2 regions of the Streptococcus sp. 2018WUSS126 genome follow, and region 2 is predicted to be linked to the other one. Evidence: predicted binding sites of a transcription regulator. Region 2 holds the regulator's gene; the other holds the start of a gene.
What was found. The regulator Rex, encoded in region 2, represses fermentation and respiration genes when NADH is low (regulators of the CRP and FNR family bind a similar motif). The targets are predictions, from matches to a motif close to TTGTGAANTANTTCACAA.

Region 1: the regulator Rex is predicted to act here: its motif matches at 3,358-3,375, upstream of adhP (alcohol dehydrogenase AdhP).

What each region holds. Positions count from the first base shown of each region.
Region 1 covers NZ_JAOTGB010000016.1:20,789-28,965, forward strand. Annotated here, with positions in the region: gene ODU34_RS07110 (hypothetical protein) at 1-128, opposite strand, end outside; gene rpmG (50S ribosomal protein L33) at 281-430, opposite strand; gene rpmF (50S ribosomal protein L32) at 446-628, opposite strand; gene hisS (histidine--tRNA ligase) at 903-2,186, shown strand; gene adhP (alcohol dehydrogenase AdhP) at 2,268-3,293, opposite strand; gene adhE (bifunctional acetaldehyde-CoA/alcohol dehydrogenase) at 3,746-6,397, shown strand; gene ODU34_RS07140 (type I restriction-modification system subunit M) at 6,900-8,177, shown strand, end outside.
Region 2 covers NZ_JAOTGB010000006.1:25,907-34,083, reverse strand. Annotated here, with positions in the region: gene ODU34_RS03390 (NAD kinase) at 1-762, opposite strand, end outside; gene ODU34_RS03385 (GTP pyrophosphokinase family protein) at 746-1,417, opposite strand; gene ODU34_RS03380 (CYTH domain-containing protein) at 1,504-2,070, shown strand; gene ODU34_RS03375 (ribose-phosphate diphosphokinase) at 2,215-3,192, shown strand; gene ODU34_RS03370 (cysteine desulfurase family protein) at 3,204-4,319, shown strand; gene ODU34_RS03365 (DUF1831 domain-containing protein) at 4,321-4,665, shown strand; gene ODU34_RS03360 (DUF4649 family protein) at 4,667-4,870, shown strand; gene ODU34_RS03355 (redox-sensing transcriptional repressor Rex) at 5,005-5,643, shown strand; gene ODU34_RS03350 (gamma-glutamyl-gamma-aminobutyrate hydrolase family protein) at 5,647-6,339, shown strand; gene radC (DNA repair protein RadC) at 6,336-7,016, opposite strand; gene ODU34_RS03340 (class A sortase) at 7,130-7,879, opposite strand; gene gyrA (DNA gyrase subunit A) at 7,886-8,177, opposite strand, start outside.

The DNA of each region.
Region 1 (8,177 bases), on a different contig from region 2:
AATTTGTTGTTATCTATTTTATATAAGTCTGTACTTAACATGTAAAAAGAAGTGATTTTTATTTCTTCAATTTTCTTAGAAATCTCAGGAATTTTTTCATTCCAATTAATTTTGGTAGGTTTTGCCATATCGTACTTCCTTTCATGACATGTATTAATTATATCAAAAATATAATCTACGATATTAGAAAATATTAATCAGTTAAAATTCAGTTATTTTGTCAAAAACAAAAGAAAAAAGCCTTTGAAACGTTGATTTCATAGGCTTTCTGTATGTTGTCTTATTTAACTTCAGTAAAAATCACGTGCTTACGCAATTTTGGTGAGTATTTTTTCAATTGAAGACGGTCTGGAGTGTTGCGTTTGTTTTTTGAAGTAAGGTACAAACGCTCACCAGATTCTTTGTGTTCAAGTGTAATATTTACGCGCATGGTATCTCCCTTCTATTATTCAGCTGAAGCAGCCTTAGCGATTTTACGTCCTTTGTAGTATCCTTTCAAAGATACACGGTGAGAACGTGAGTAATCTCCAGTAGTTTCGTCAAATTTCACAGTTGGAGCTGCTACTTTATAGTGAGTACGACGTTTGTTTTTCTTCGCTTTTGAAGTGCGACGTGCAGGTACTGCCATTTCTTTTTTCCTCCATTAAATGTCAGGGTCAAGCCCTTTTTAAATCTAAAATAGTGCGTATGACTTTCGTCAACTTTAACAGTATAACAAAAGTTTTTTGTAAAGTAAAGTTACTTGACAGATTTTTTTCACTTTTTTGGAAAATAGCAGAGCATTTATGGTAAAATAAGGAGGATTGCAAGGCTCGACTGGTAGAGTTTGAGCCCTTATGACTTAATTTGGAAAGGAAGAAGCACAACTTCGAGCGATATAAGTTGGCTCTATACACTTTATTATGAAATTACAAAAACCAAAGGGAACACAGGATTTACTACCGCAGGATTCTGCCAAATGGCAGTATGTGGAAAACTTTACCCGCAGCATTTTCAAGCAGTACAATTACGCTGAGATTCGCACACCAATCTTCGAGCATTATGAGGTGATCAGCCGTTCGGTTGGCGATACGACAGACATTGTGACCAAGGAGATGTACGATTTCTATGACAAGGGAGAGCGTCATATCACCCTCCGTCCAGAAGGGACGGCACCGGTTGTTCGTTCTTATGTAGAAAACAAGCTCTTTGCTCCAGAAGTGCAAAAGCCAGCTAAGTTCTATTACATGGGTCCAATGTTCCGCTATGAGCGTCCGCAGGCAGGTCGTCTCCGTCAGTTCCACCAGATTGGTGTGGAGTGCTTTGGTTCCAATAACCCAGCGACAGACGTAGAAACCATTGCTATGGCCTATCACTTCTTTGAAGAGTTGGGAATCAAGGACATCCGCCTCCACCTCAACAGTCTGGGCAATCCAGAGAGCCGTGCCGCTTATCGCCAGGCCTTGATTGACTATCTGACGCCGCTCAAGGACCAGCTTTCCAAGGATAGCCAGCGCCGTCTAGAAGAAAATCCTTTGCGTGTGTTGGATTCCAAGGAAAAAGAAGACAAGGTCGCAGTGGAAAATGCACCGTCCATCTTGGACTATCTAGATGAAGAAAGTACTGCTCACTTCGAGGCAGTCAAGTCCATGCTGGACAGCTTAGGTATCACTTATGTGATCGACACCAACATGGTGCGTGGTTTGGACTACTATAACCATACTATTTTCGAGTTTATGACCGAGGTAGGTGGCAACGACCTGACCATCTGTGCCGGCGGTCGTTATGATGGTTTGGTGTCCTATTTCGGTGGACCAGAAACACCAGCCTTCGGCTTTGGTATGGGGATTGAACGCCTCATCCTCGTCCTTGAAAAGCAAGGCATTGAACTTCCTCTCGACACCCAGTTAGATGTATACATCGCTGTTTTAGGTCAGGAGGCCAATGGCGGAGCGCTTGAGTTGGTTCAAGCCATCCGCAAGCAAGGGTTCCGTGCAGAGCGAGATTACCTTGACCGCAAGCTCAAGGCCCAATTTAAGTCAGCAGATGTCTTTGGAGCCAAGGCCATCATTACCCTAGGTGGTAGTGAAATCGAATCTGGACAGGTTGTGGTAAAAAATAACCAAACTCGCAGCCAAGTTGAAACAAGTCTGGAAGCACTCAAAACAGATTTTGCAAGTATTTTAGAAGAATTAGAGAAGCAGTAGTCTAGGCTGCTGCTTTTTTATTTTAGAAAGCAAAAAAAGAAGCGATTGGATAATCACTTCTTGAAAATAGTGGAGAATGAATTAGTGCGAGTGGCAGAAGTCTAAGACCATCCGACCTTGGATAGTGCCAGCAACCATTTCATTGAAGACTGCTTCGGCATCTTCGACAGGACGTTTTTGAACGACTGGAACAACTAGTCCCATAGCACCGAAGTGGAAGGCCTCTTCTAAATCTTTACGAGTACCAACTAGTGAGCCGACTACCTTGATACCGTCTAGTACAGTCTTCACGATACTGAGGTCCATGTATTCAGATGGAAGTCCTACAGCTACTACATATCCACCAGCACGAACACTGTCAATAGCTTGGTTGAAGGCTACTTTGGAAACAGCTGTTACAACAGTAGAGTGTACACCGCCACCAGTAATTTCTTTAATATATCCAGGAACATCTTCTACTTCAAGTCCGTTGATCGTCACATCTGCACCAACTTCTTTGGCGAGTTCCAATTTATCATTATTGATGTCTACGGCGATAACATGAGCGTTGAAGACTTTTTTAGCGTATTGTACAGCAAGGTTTCCGAGTCCACCAGCACCATAGATAGCAATCCATTGACCTGGTTCCAAGTGAGCTTCTTTAATCGCTTTGTAGCAAGTAACGCCAGCACAAGTGATCGAACTTGCTTGAGCTGGATCAAGACCTTCTGGAACTTTTACTGCATAGTCTGCTGTTACAATACATTGCTCAGCCATACCACCGTCAACAGAGTAGCCGGCATTTTTTACGGTACGGCAGAGAGTTTCGCGACCGGTTGTACAATATTCACACATGCCACAGCCTTGGAAGAACCAAGCAACGCTGACACGGTCACCAACTTTTAGACTGGTAACACCAGGTGCGATTTCCGTAACAATACCGATTCCTTCGTGACCAAGCACGCGACCAGGAACCTTACCAAAATCACCATTGGCAACGTGGAGGTCAGTGTGACAAACACCACAGTACTCAATTTGGACCAAAGCCTCACCAGCTTCGAGTGGACGAAGTTCCTTATCGACAACGACAACACCAGTAGATTCTGGATTTACAACGACTGCTTTCATAAGCAGACCTCCTGTTTTAATATTTTATGTACATTTTTGGATGTGTTAATATAGTTGTTTTATATTGTTAAGAATATCACAATGTAGACAAAAATGCAAGAGTAGAAAAGAAGGGACAAATGAATGTAAAATTGAAAATTATCACGTAATTACTACAATATTTTCAAAAAAATCTATTTACTTGGAAGCGTTTTCTTGGTAAACTAGTATCGTAAATGTTAGAGAAAGAATAAATGATAAAGATTTGTCTTACTTTATGTATTTTTTGACCAAACAAAGCAGAAACGAATCTGAATATTTTCTGAAAACAAGAAAAAGTAAGCGTTTTCTATAACAAAACAGAAAAAATGTGAAAAAATTAACAATTTCTCTTTACAAATAAAATAAAAAATAGTAGAATAACATTGTGAAAAAGTTAACAAATAGTTAGCGAGTATATTTGGAGGAACACAATGGCTGATAAAAAAGTAGTATCACCAGAAGAAAAGTTGGTAGAAGCGCGCAAGCACGTCGATGAGCTTGTTCAAAAAGGTTTGGTTGCTCTTGATGAGTTCCGTAAACTTGGTCAAGAAGAAGTAGACTATATTGTAGCGAAAGCTTCGGTTGCAGCCCTTGATAAACACGGTGAATTGGCAATGCACGCCTTTGAAGAAACCAAGCGTGGTGTATTCGAAGACAAGGCTACTAAGAACTTGTTTGCCTGTGAGCACGTTGTCAATAACATGCGCCACACGAAAACTGTTGGTGTTATCGAAGAAGATGAAGTGACAGGTTTGACTTTGATTGCTGAGCCGGTCGGTGTTGTTTGTGGTATCACACCAACAACAAACCCAACTTCTACAGCAATCTTTAAATCATTGATTGCCTTGAAGACACGTAATCCAATTGTCTTTGCCTTCCACCCATCTGCACAAGAATCTTCTGCTCATGCAGCTCGTGTTGTCTATGAAGCAGCTGTGGCAGCTGGTGCCCCTGAAAACTGTATCCAGTGGGTAACAAAACCATCTATGGAAGCAACGTCTGAGTTGATGAAACATGATGGTATTGCAACAATCCTTGCAACTGGTGGTAACGCAATGGTGCGTGCAGCTTACTCTTGTGGTAAACCTGCCCTTGGTGTAGGTGCTGGTAACGTTCCAGCCTATGTTGAAAAATCAGCAAACATCCGTCAGGCAGCACATGACATCGTTATGTCTAAGTCATTTGACAACGGTATGGTCTGTGCGTCAGAACAAGCAGTTATCATTGATAAAGAAGTTTATGATGAGTTTGTAGCAGAATTCAAATCTTACAAAACTTACTTCGTTAATAAGAAAGAAAAAGCTCTTCTGGAAGAATACTGCTTCGGTGTGAAAGCTAACAGCAAAAACTGTGCGGAAGGCAAATTGAATGCGGACATCGTTGGTCGCCCAGCTGCATGGATTGCTGAGCAGGCTGGCTTCTCAGTACCAGAAGGTACAAACATCTTGGCAGCTGAGGTTGCTGAAATCGGTGAAAAAGAGCCATTGACTCGTGAGAAATTGTCACCTGTTATTGCCGTCTTGAAAGTTGACGGTCGTGCAGAAGGTCTTGAAGCAGCTCGCCAAATGGTTGAATTCCACGGTCTCGGTCACTCTGCAGCTATTCATACGGAAGACGCAGAATTGGCGAAAGAGTTTGGTACAATCGTACGTGCTATCCGTGTTATTTGGAACTCTCCATCTACTTTCGGTGGTATCGGTGATGTTTACAACGCATTCTTGCCATCATTGACACTTGGTTGTGGTTCTTACGGACGCAACTCAATCAGTGATAACGTAAGTGCTATGAACTTGCTCAACATCAAGAAAGTAGGAAGACGTAGAAATAATATGCAATGGTTTAAAGTTCCTTCTAAAACATACTTCGAACGTGATTCTATCCAATATCTCCAAAAATGTCGTGACGTTGAACGTGTCATGATCGTTACAGACCGTGCTATGGTAGAACTTGGATTCCTAGATCGTATCATCGAACAATTGGACCTTCGTCGTAATAAAGTTGTTTACCAAATCTTCTCAGACGTTGAGCCAGATCCAGACATCACAACAGTTTATAAAGGTACAGAATTGATGCGTACCTTCAAACCAGATACAATCATCGCACTCGGTGGTGGTTCACCAATGGATGCTGCCAAAGTTATGTGGCTCTTCTACGAACAACCAACAGTTGATTTCCATGACCTAGTTCAAAAATTCATGGATATCCGTAAACGTGCCTTCAAGTTCCCAGAACTTGGTAAGAAATCTAAGTTTATCGCGATTCCAACTACATCAGGTACAGGTTCAGAAGTAACACCGTTTGCCGTAATCTCTGATAAAGCAAACAACCGTAAATACCCAATCGCTGACTACTCATTGACACCAACTGTGGCAATCGTTGACCCAGCACTCGTATTGACAGTACCTGCACACGTTACAGCAGATACTGGTATGGACGTATTGACTCACGCTACAGAAGCATACGTTTCAACAGTAGCAAACGACTTTACAGATGGTTTAGCACTTCAAGCTATCAAACTAGTATTTGAAAACCTTGAAAGCTCAGTGAAGAATGCTGACTTTGTATCACGTGAGAAAATGCACAACGCATCAACTATGGCAGGTATGGCCTTCGCCAACGCATTCCTAGGTATTTCTCACTCAATGGCTCATAAGATTGGTGGACGTTTCCATACTGTTCACGGTCGTACAAACGCTATCTTGCTTCCATACGTTATCCGCTACAACGGTACTCGTCCAGCTAAGACAGCTACATGGCCTAAGTACAACTACTATAAAGCAGATGAAAAATACCAAGACATCGCTCGTCTTCTAGGCTTGCCATGTTCAACACCAGAAGAAGCTGTTGCTGCATACGCACAAGCAGTTTACGACCTCGGTGAACGCATCGGTATCCAAATGAACTTGAAAGCACAAGGTATCGACGAGAAAGAACTCAAAGAACACTCTCGCGAATTGGCTCTTCTTGCTTACGAAGATCAATGTACACCAGCTAACCCACGTCTAGCAATGGTTGACCACATGCAAGAAATCATCGAAGACGCCTACTACGGTTACAAAGAACGTCCAGGTCGTTTGAAATAATCCTATTCCGTTGTCTTTCGTCGTTAGATTTCCTTGGTGAACTTCAGTTCTACCTTCGTCAATCTGCCTAGAAAGACTTAGGACTAGAATTATTTCGGTCGTTCGCCTTGTCTCGTTTAGAAAATCATCCCTTGGTGATTTAGCTTCGCCTTCGCCACCTAGACTCTCTTAGGAAAAACTGATTTCAAAATGAACATGCAAGTGTTTGTTAACAAATCATTTCTTAATAATTATTGTATAAACAATTGGACTAGCCTCCAAAACTTTCTCAACACCAGCTTACGTGAGTAGGTTGGTGTTTTTGTGCATGAATAAGTTGATTAATAAATGTTGATAAGGTAAAGGTCATTGCGAAATCTGACTTTACTAGTCTATATTGGTAATTTATGCGTTTGAAGTTGTGTTGTATGTTGGGGGAGAAAATATCCATAGGGACAGGGTTCTCTGGCAATTGAAAAAATGGTATACTAATACTAGTTTTTAGTAAATTGAGGTAATGATGATGTCAGAGCAAGCACAAAGACAGGAACTTCACCGGAAAATATGGGCGATTGCAGATAAGGTACGAGGAGCAGTAGATGGTTGGGATTTCAAACAGTACGTCTTGGGAATTCTGTTCTACCGTTTTATCAGTGAGAATTTTAAAAATTACATCGAGGGTGGAGATCCAGATGTAGATTATGCTAATTTTCCAGAGGGGCAGATTACAGATGTCATCAAGGATGATGCAGTCAAAACCAAGGGGTATTTTATCTATCCGTCGCAGCTGTTTTCAAATGTGGTGAAGCAGGCCAGAGGAAATGATAATCTCAATACGGAGTTGAGGGATATTTTTGATGCCATCGAGGCTAGTGCGATTGGCTATGACAGTGAGCATGATATCAAGGGTCTCTTTGATGATGTTGATACGCGGAGTAACCGTCTGGGCAATTCCGTTGCGGAAAGAAATCAGCGTTTGGTGGATATTTTAGAAGAGATTGCCAATCTTGATTTTGGGGATTTCGAGGACAACAAAATCGACCTATTTGGTGATGCTTATGAGTTCTTGATTTCAAACTATGCCTCGAATGCTGGTAAGTCAGGCGGGGAATTTTTCACCCCTCAAAGCGTGTCCAAGTTGCTGGCTAAGATTGTCATGCTGGGGAAAGATGAGAAGAATAAGATTAACAAAATCTACGACCCTGCGTGTGGTTCAGGCTCTCTCTTGCTTCAGGCCAAGAAGCAGTTTACCGAGCACATTATTGAAGATGGGTTTTATGGGCAGGAAATCAATATGACCACCTATAACCTGGCTCGGATGAATATGTTTCTTCACAACATTAACTATGATAAATTTAGCATTGAGCGTGGCAATACCCTGCTGGACCCCAAACATGGCAACGACAAGCCTTTTGATGCCATCGTGTCCAACCCACCGTATTCTATCAAGTGGATTGGCAGCGATGATCCAACCTTAATCAATGATGATCGCTTTGCACCAGCTGGGATTTTGGCTCCAAAGTCCAAGGCTGACTTTGCCTTCATCATGCACAGTCTTTCCTATCTTTCGTCAAAAGGCAGAGCAGCCATCGTGACCTTCCCTGGTATTTTTTATCGCGGAGGTGCGGAGCAAAAAATCCGGAAGTATTTGGTAGACGGAAACTTTGTGGAGGCTGTTATTCAGCTACCAGACAATCTCTTTTTTGGAACCTCTATTGCCACCTGTATTCTTGTTTTGGCTAAAAATAAGAATACGACAGATACACTCTTTATCGATGCCAGTCGGGAATTTAAAAAAGAA
Region 2 (8,177 bases):
CGGTGTTGCAACAAAATGAATCTTACTATTGTCTATCTGATACTCTATACTTTCAATACTATCATAGACAAAAGTCTTATTGTCCACCGCAATCGAGTAACGGTCACTATGCTTTGGTTCAATCACAATCTTGTCTTTTTTAGGGACAACAACGGATGAACCCAAGGTGCGGTAAACACGATTGTTCAAACTTGCCACTTCTGCAATCTGCAATGCCTCGATTGTTGGATGTAAAACAGCACCACCTAATGACTTGTTATAGGCTGTTGAGCCTGTCGGCGTTGAAACCGAAATTCCATCCCCTCTAAAGCGTTCGAAGGGCACATTGTTAATAATAATATCTGCGACCATGGTCTTAGAAAGACGTTTTACTGTCGCCTCATTTAAGGCACGCGCCTCGACAATGCGGCCATCTGTCATCTTGACCTTAACATTTAAAATCGGATACGATACTCTAGCACCTGTATCAAGCTTAAGATTTTCAATCAGCTTGTCCACTTCAAAATCGCGATAATCTGTATAAAACCCCAAATGACCCGTGTGAATTCCTACAAAACGTACACGATCAATCAACTTTTCATATTTGTGAAAAGCAGATAAAAGCATCCCATCTCCACCGATAGAAATGACAATATCTGGATTTTTAGGAGTCAAAATAAAATTTGCTTCTTTTAACTTTGTCCATAATTCTTTGGACACCGCTTCACTCTTAGGATTTCGACTAGCGAGCAGAACGATTTTTTTTCTACCTGTATTCTTCATCTGTATCATCACTGTTGCCCACACCGTCATTCAGTTTGCGATAGGCAGGATCAAATAAGGCCTGCGCTTCTTGAATGTCGTTGCGGATTTTTCGCATCTCCTCATCTAATTCATAGGCAATTTTTGCTGTAACTTCCAAGCGTTTCTTGATTTCTTCTGGAAAATTCCCCTTATATTTATAATTCAGAGAATGTTCAATTGTAGCCCAGAAATTCATGGAAAGGGTTCGAATCTGGATCTCTGCCAGAACCGTCTCGTTGCCATTTATAGTATCCACAGGATACTCAATCACCACATGATATGAACGGTAGCCAGAGGCTTTCATATTGTTGATATAATCCCGTTCATGCACAATTTGCATATCCTTACGTTTCCGCAAAATAGCTAATACTTCTTCAATGTCGTCCACAAATTGAACCATAATCCGAAGACCGGCAATATCTTGCATATCTTGAGCAAGATTTTCCAATTTGATATGTCGCAGGGCCATTTTTTCTTTAATGGATTCAATCGGTTTTACCCGTCCTGTGACAAACTCAATTGGAGAATGCCGATTAGCCTTGCGATACTGCTTGCGAATCCCCCGCAGTTTGATTTTCAATTCACCAACTGTCTGAATATAGGGGTCTAAAAATTCTTCCCAGTTAAAGTCCATACGGCCCCTTTCTTGTCAAAACTTTTAAATTGTATTAGAATAACACAAAGACTAATCTATTATAACACATTGAAAGGGTTTACTGCATGAAAAACCACCTTGAAATTGAGTATAAAACCTTACTGACCAAATCCGAATACAAACGCCTGCTTACTGACTTTTCAGATGTGAGCCCAATTCTTCAAACAAACCACTACATTGATACCCCAGACCTAGATATGAAGAATCACCGCTTTTCACTCCGTATTCGTACATTTGAAGACTCAGCAGAACTAACCTTAAAAATTCCACAAGAAGTCGGAAATCAAGAATATAACCAAGTTCTAGACATCCAAACTGCTCATCATTTACTGGAAAATTTTCAACTACCAGCAGGACAAATTTCTGACATTATTTCTGCAACAGAGATTCCACTTGATAAACTTGCTGTCTGGGGAAGCCTCACGACAAAACGCTATGAGAAACAGACATCTATAGGTCTTATGGCTCTCGATGAAAATGATTATGTGGGACAAAAAGATTATGAATTAGAAGTCGAAGTGACCGATGCAGATGCAGGGAAAATTCTTTTTGATGAATTCCTTAAGAAGAAATCAATTCAATTCAAATATGCTAGTAGTAAGGTCGCACGAACAGCTGCCTACATGAAATAACTATAAAAAATCAGCCAAATAAGGTTGATTTTTTAGTTTCACTACTGAAAATTTCTCATTTTTTTGATAGAATAGAACTATCTATTGTAAAAAATACTTTTATGTCATCATAAAAGCTCAGTGTGTAAAAGGAGTTACTTTAAAATGGTACAACCACTCGGTGAACATAACATTAAATTATTCTCACTCAATAGCAACCGTGATATTGCTGAAAAAATTGCTGATTCTGCTGGAATTCCTCTTGGAAAACTGTCTTCTCGTCAGTTTTCGGATGGTGAGATTCAAATTAACATTGAAGAATCTGTACGTGGCGTAGACGTCTACATTATCCAATCAACAAGCTATCCGGTCAATAATCACTTGTGGGAATTATTGATTATGATCGATGCTTGTAAACGTGCTAGTGCCAACACCATTACAGCGGTCATCCCTTATTTCGGCTATGCTCGTCAAGACCGTACCGCTTCTCCACGCGAACCAATTACAGCTAAATTAGTTGCAAATATGCTGGTTAAAGCTGGTGTCGACCGTGTATTGACTCTTGATTTGCACGCTTCACAAATTCAAGGTTTCTTTGATATTCCAGTAGACAATCTCCTTACAGAACCACTTTTTGCAGCTTACTACATGGAAAAAGGACTCTGCGGAGAAGATGTCGTCATTGTGAGTCCTAAAAATTCTGGTATCAAACGCGCACGTAATATCGCTGAATTTCTAAATGCACCGATTGCGATTATCGACTACGCTCAAGATGATTCTGAACGTTCTGAAGGCTATATTATTGGTGATGTTGCTGGTAAAAAAGCTATTTTGGTGGACGATATTCTCAATACAGGTCGCACTTTCTCACAAGCTTCAAAAATTGTCCAAGAAGGTGGCGCTACTGAAATTTATGCAGTTGCCAGCCATGGTCTCTTTGCGGGAACTGCAGCCCAACTCTTAGATGAAGCACCAATCAAAGAAATATTAGTTACCGATTCTGTTGCAAGCAAAGAACAGCATCCTAAAAATATCGCCTTCCTAACAGCTAGTGACTTGATTGCAGATGCCATCCACCGCATCCAAGAACATCAGCCACTCAGCCCACTTTTCAAATTTACTAGTCCTGAAAAAGAAAACTAGGAGTAAACTCTTTGATTTATTTAGATAATGCAGCAACCACTGCTCTATCTCCTACTGCACTCCAACGGATGATGGAAGTGGCTCAAGAAAATTATGGAAACCCCTCCAGTATCCATCAAAGCGGTCGAAAAGCCAATCAATCTCTTAGACAAAGTCGTCAAGAGATTGCTCAGATTCTCTCCGCCTCTCCTGAACAAATTATTTTCACATCTGGAGGCTCCGAAGCTGATACTTTAGCTATTCAAGGCTATGTACTTGCACATCAATCCAAAGGAAAACACCTGATTACTACGGCTATCGAACACCATGCTGTCCTCCATACCATGCAATATCTAGAGGAGCGGTTTGGGTTCGAGGTAACCTATATCCAACCAGTCGATCAAGTAATCACCGCTCAACAAATTCAGGATGCCCTTCGACCAGATACTATTTTAGTCAGCGTCATGTTTGCTAACAATGAGACCGGTCAGCTACTTCCCATCAAGGAAATTGGAGAGCTCCTAGCCGATCATCAGGCCGTCTTTCATGTAGATGCTGTCCAAGCAATTGGAAAAATTGCAATTTCTCCCTCTGACTACGGAATTGACTTCCTCGCGGCCTCTGCCCATAAATTCCATGGTCCAAAGGGGATGGGATTCCTGTATAGTAAAGTTCATAAATTTGATTCCTTGATCCACGGCGGAAAGCAGGAACAGCAACATCGAGCAGGTACTGAGAATCTCCCTGCTATTGCTGCTATGGCGACTGCCCTAACAGAACAATATGAGTCCTTAGATACGCATCATAAGCATGTCAGTGAACTGCAACAACATATTATCAAGGGATTGTCTGGCTTAGACTATTATCTCAATCAGGCTGGACCTCATCTCCCTCATGTCCTTAATATCGGTTTTCCTGGTAAACTTAATGAACAACTACTCATGCAACTAGATTTGGCAGGTATCGCTGTTTCTAGCGGTTCCGCATGTACGGCAGGTGTTGTCCAAAATAGCCATGTTTTAGAAGCTATGTATGGAAAAGACTCCCATCGTCTGAAAGAATCCATTCGTATCAGCCTATCTGAAATCAATACAAAAGAAGAGATAGATACTCTTATCATCGAACTAAAGAAAATATTTGGAGGTTAAAATGGCATTCCAACAATCAGTTACCTTAAAAGATTGTAATTTTACTTATCACATTAGCCCTGCTATCAAAAAATATACACTCCGTGATAACACCTTTGAACAAACCAAAGCAGGCCACTATCAGCTTACACGTCTTCTGGAAGAAATTCCAAATTCAAACCAAGGATTCCTCTTGAAAATTATTATCAATCAAGACCTAACTGGTTTTAAAATTAACATTACCGACAAGTCTGGTCTTCATCTGGTAAACATTTTTAAGCCAGAAAGTAATAAGGTTATTCAAGAAAAATTCTATTTCCTCATGGATAGCTTGATTGACCGTGACATCTTTACAAAAGAGGGTTAGTATGATTGAAATTCACTATCTTGATGCTTACAAGCAAGAACGTATCCAAACATTTGAGAATAAAGATGCAGCCATTCTGGCTTTTTCCGGTTGCTTAACCCTCCCAGACTATTATCCAGTTACCAGCATTACACAAGACGGACAAGCTCTGGATTACAAAGGGACAATCGGGGATCTCTATCGCTATTTACAAACACTAGATTAGACAGTTTCCTGTTTAATCTTTTTTTAAAATCAATCTGTTGATTTTTTCACAAACTTGGACTAGAATAGAATAAAGAACTGTTTAATATATAAATAATCGATAAAGCGTATTCTATCGAAATAAAGGAGTCTAAAGTGAAAAACGATAAAAAATCTGATATTCCACGCGCAACTGCCAAACGTCTATCCCTCTACTATCGCATTTTTAAACGTTTCTATGCAGGAAATATTGAAAAAGCTAGTTCAAAAGAAATTGCTGAAGCTATCGGAATCGATTCGGCTACCGTCCGCCGAGATTTTTCCTATTTTGGAGAGCTTGGTCGTCGTGGCTTTGGCTACAATGTCAAAGAGTTGATGGATTTCTTTGCGGATATTCTAAATGATACCTCCATCACCAATGTTATGCTTGTTGGAGTCGGGAATATGGGGCGGGCCTTACTACACTATCGCTTCCACGAACGAAATAAAATGAAAATAGTCATGGCTTTTGAAGCAGATGATAATCCAGCTGTTGGAACGACAGATGAAAATATCCCAATCCATGCAATCTCAGAAATCAAGGAACGTATCAGCGAAGCAAACTCTCAGACAGCCATTCTAACGGTACCCAGCGTCAAAGCGCAAGAAGTGACCGATATTCTTGTTGAAGCTGGTGTTAAGGGGATTCTGAGCTTTTCGCCAGTTAACTTGTCTGTCCCAAAAGATGTCGTTGTTCAGTATGTTGATTTGACTAGTGAATTACAGACACTACTCTACTTTATGCGAAAAGGATAAGCAATGAAAAAACCAGTTATTGGTATTTCTGGAAATGAATATAAAACAGGGGATCATACAGAACCCCTGCTTTCTTATACCCAGACTTGCCTCGTACAAGCTATTGAAGATGCTGGCGGACTCCCACTCATCCTTCCTGTTACAGAGCCTGATTTGGCAAAATATTATATCCATCTTATTGACAAACTCATCCTAACAGGAGGACAAAATGTCCAGCCAAGTTACTATCACGAAGAAAGGACTATTGACAGCGATAATTATCTACCAAAGCGTGACGAGTTTGAATTAGCCCTCATAAGGGCTGCCCAAGAAAATCAGAAACCTATCTTCGGTATCTGCCGAGGTCTACAGCTCTACAATGTAGCTCAAGGTGGTAGCCTTCATCAATCAATTTCTGAACATTGGCAAGACATAGACGGACAAGAAGTCAGTCAAACGGTTCAATTGACTCAAAATAGTCCACTTTACGACATATATAAGTCCGATCCGAGTGTAAACTCATTTCACCGCCAGGCTATCAAAGACTTAGCACCTGACTTAGAAATCATTGCACTATCGGATAATCAACAAATTATTGAAGCAGTTCATTCAGCCTACCCAACTAAATTTTTAGGGGTTCAATGGCATCCTGAACTACTCTACGGTAAACGTGAGATTGAAAAAGACCTCTTCCACTATATTGTCAATAAACTTTAAAATAACTCACTTTCTTCTCTAAAAGAATAGTAATCCTTATTTCCAACAATTAAATGATCTAATAATACCAGTCCTAGCTTTTCGCAGGACTCTTTTAAATTCTCTGTAAATAGCAAATCATTCCTACTCGGTTGTACTGAACCCGACGGGTGGTTATGAACGATGATAATCGATGTTGCCATACATTTTACTGCGTAATGCAAAATTTCACGTGGTTCTGCAATGCTACGATTAACACTCCCAATAAAAATCGTTTTTTGACTGATAATCTGGTTCTGTGTATTGAGATAAAGTGCAACTAGATGCTCCTGCTTCTTATGCCCGATTTCATGAATCATCTTACGTCCCAACTTCTCACTTCCCAAAATTCTCTCATTTAAGAGTAGCTCTGATTGATTGATACGCTTTCCAAGTTCAATCATAGCCTTAATTTCAATCGCCTTGACGCGCCCAATTCCAGTCAAACTTTGCAATTCTTCAATTGATAGTTCTCTTAGAGCCGCTAAACTCTCCAAACGATTCAATAATTTATTGGAGAGAATAGAAACAGGTTCTTTTTTTGTCCCAGTTCTAATAAAAATTGCTAGTAATTCCTGATTACTGAGACGCTCAGCTCCAACTTCTACTAAACGTTCTCTAGGTAGAATGGCCTCTTCTTTAAATTCAATTTGATACATAATTTCCTCCTCACCTATCTATTCGTAAAATCTTGCAAAAAAAGAAGCCATATAAAACCAAAGAATATCTCCTCAGTTTCATACCACTTCTTTATTCTTAATATATAGATGTTTTATTGTCCATAATCATACTGATTATAACTCTTATTGAAGGAATCTAAGATGTCTTTTGCAGTTTCATTATATGGAGTTGTTGATTCAAGAACTCCTTTTACAACAATACGTTGCGTAGCATAATAGTCCGTACATGTCACTAACGTAACTTCTGTACGTCCTTCTACATCATCAATGACATAGACACTTTCAGGCGAAACAATTTCCACACTATCAATAACGTAGGTGTAAACATTGGTCTTGTCAGTAATATAGATTTTCATGCCGTTTTTAGCACGATCAAGCGGTGAAAAGAGAACATCTGCCGCACCAGTTACACCAAAAATATGGTGGCTGGCCAACGCATAATTTCCTTTCCCCATCTCTTGGTTTTCCTTCATGGTACCAGCTCCATACATGAGCGAAGTATTGAAGACCCCTTTAAAAATAGGAAGGTTGATACCAAGCTCGGGAACCGCAATTCCACCAATTACAGGTAAGCGTTGTGCATCCCACTGAGCTGCTAAAATAGCCTCTGTAGAAATAGACTGAACCTGTTCGAAATCAAATGTTGTCTCAGCCTGTTTATTCTTTTCGATATCCTCTGTCGTAACATTGCTAATCTGGTATTTATTCGTATTCCAGCCGATAATAAAATTACGGATAGAGGTATTAAATATCAATGCCAAGGAAATCAGTATCAATACAACTGTTAAAAAATTGCGCCAAAAAGAACCTTTACGCTTCTTCTTTTTCTCACGTTTTGACATGATTATTTATTCCTTTTCTTCTTTAATTTCGGCAGCATCTACCAAGGCAAAGGTCATGATTTTCGCTTCATCATTCAAGCGCATCACTTTTACCCCCATGGTTGAACGACCAGTTTGAGAGATATTCGCAACACTTGTACGAATAATCACGCCAGTATCGGTAATAACCATAATATCTTCATCACCAGATACCGTTGTCAAACCTGCTAGAGAGCCATTCTTATCAGCAACTTTAAGAGTCTTGATACCCTTACCACCACGACCTTTGGTTGGATACTCACTGGCTGGTGTACGTTTA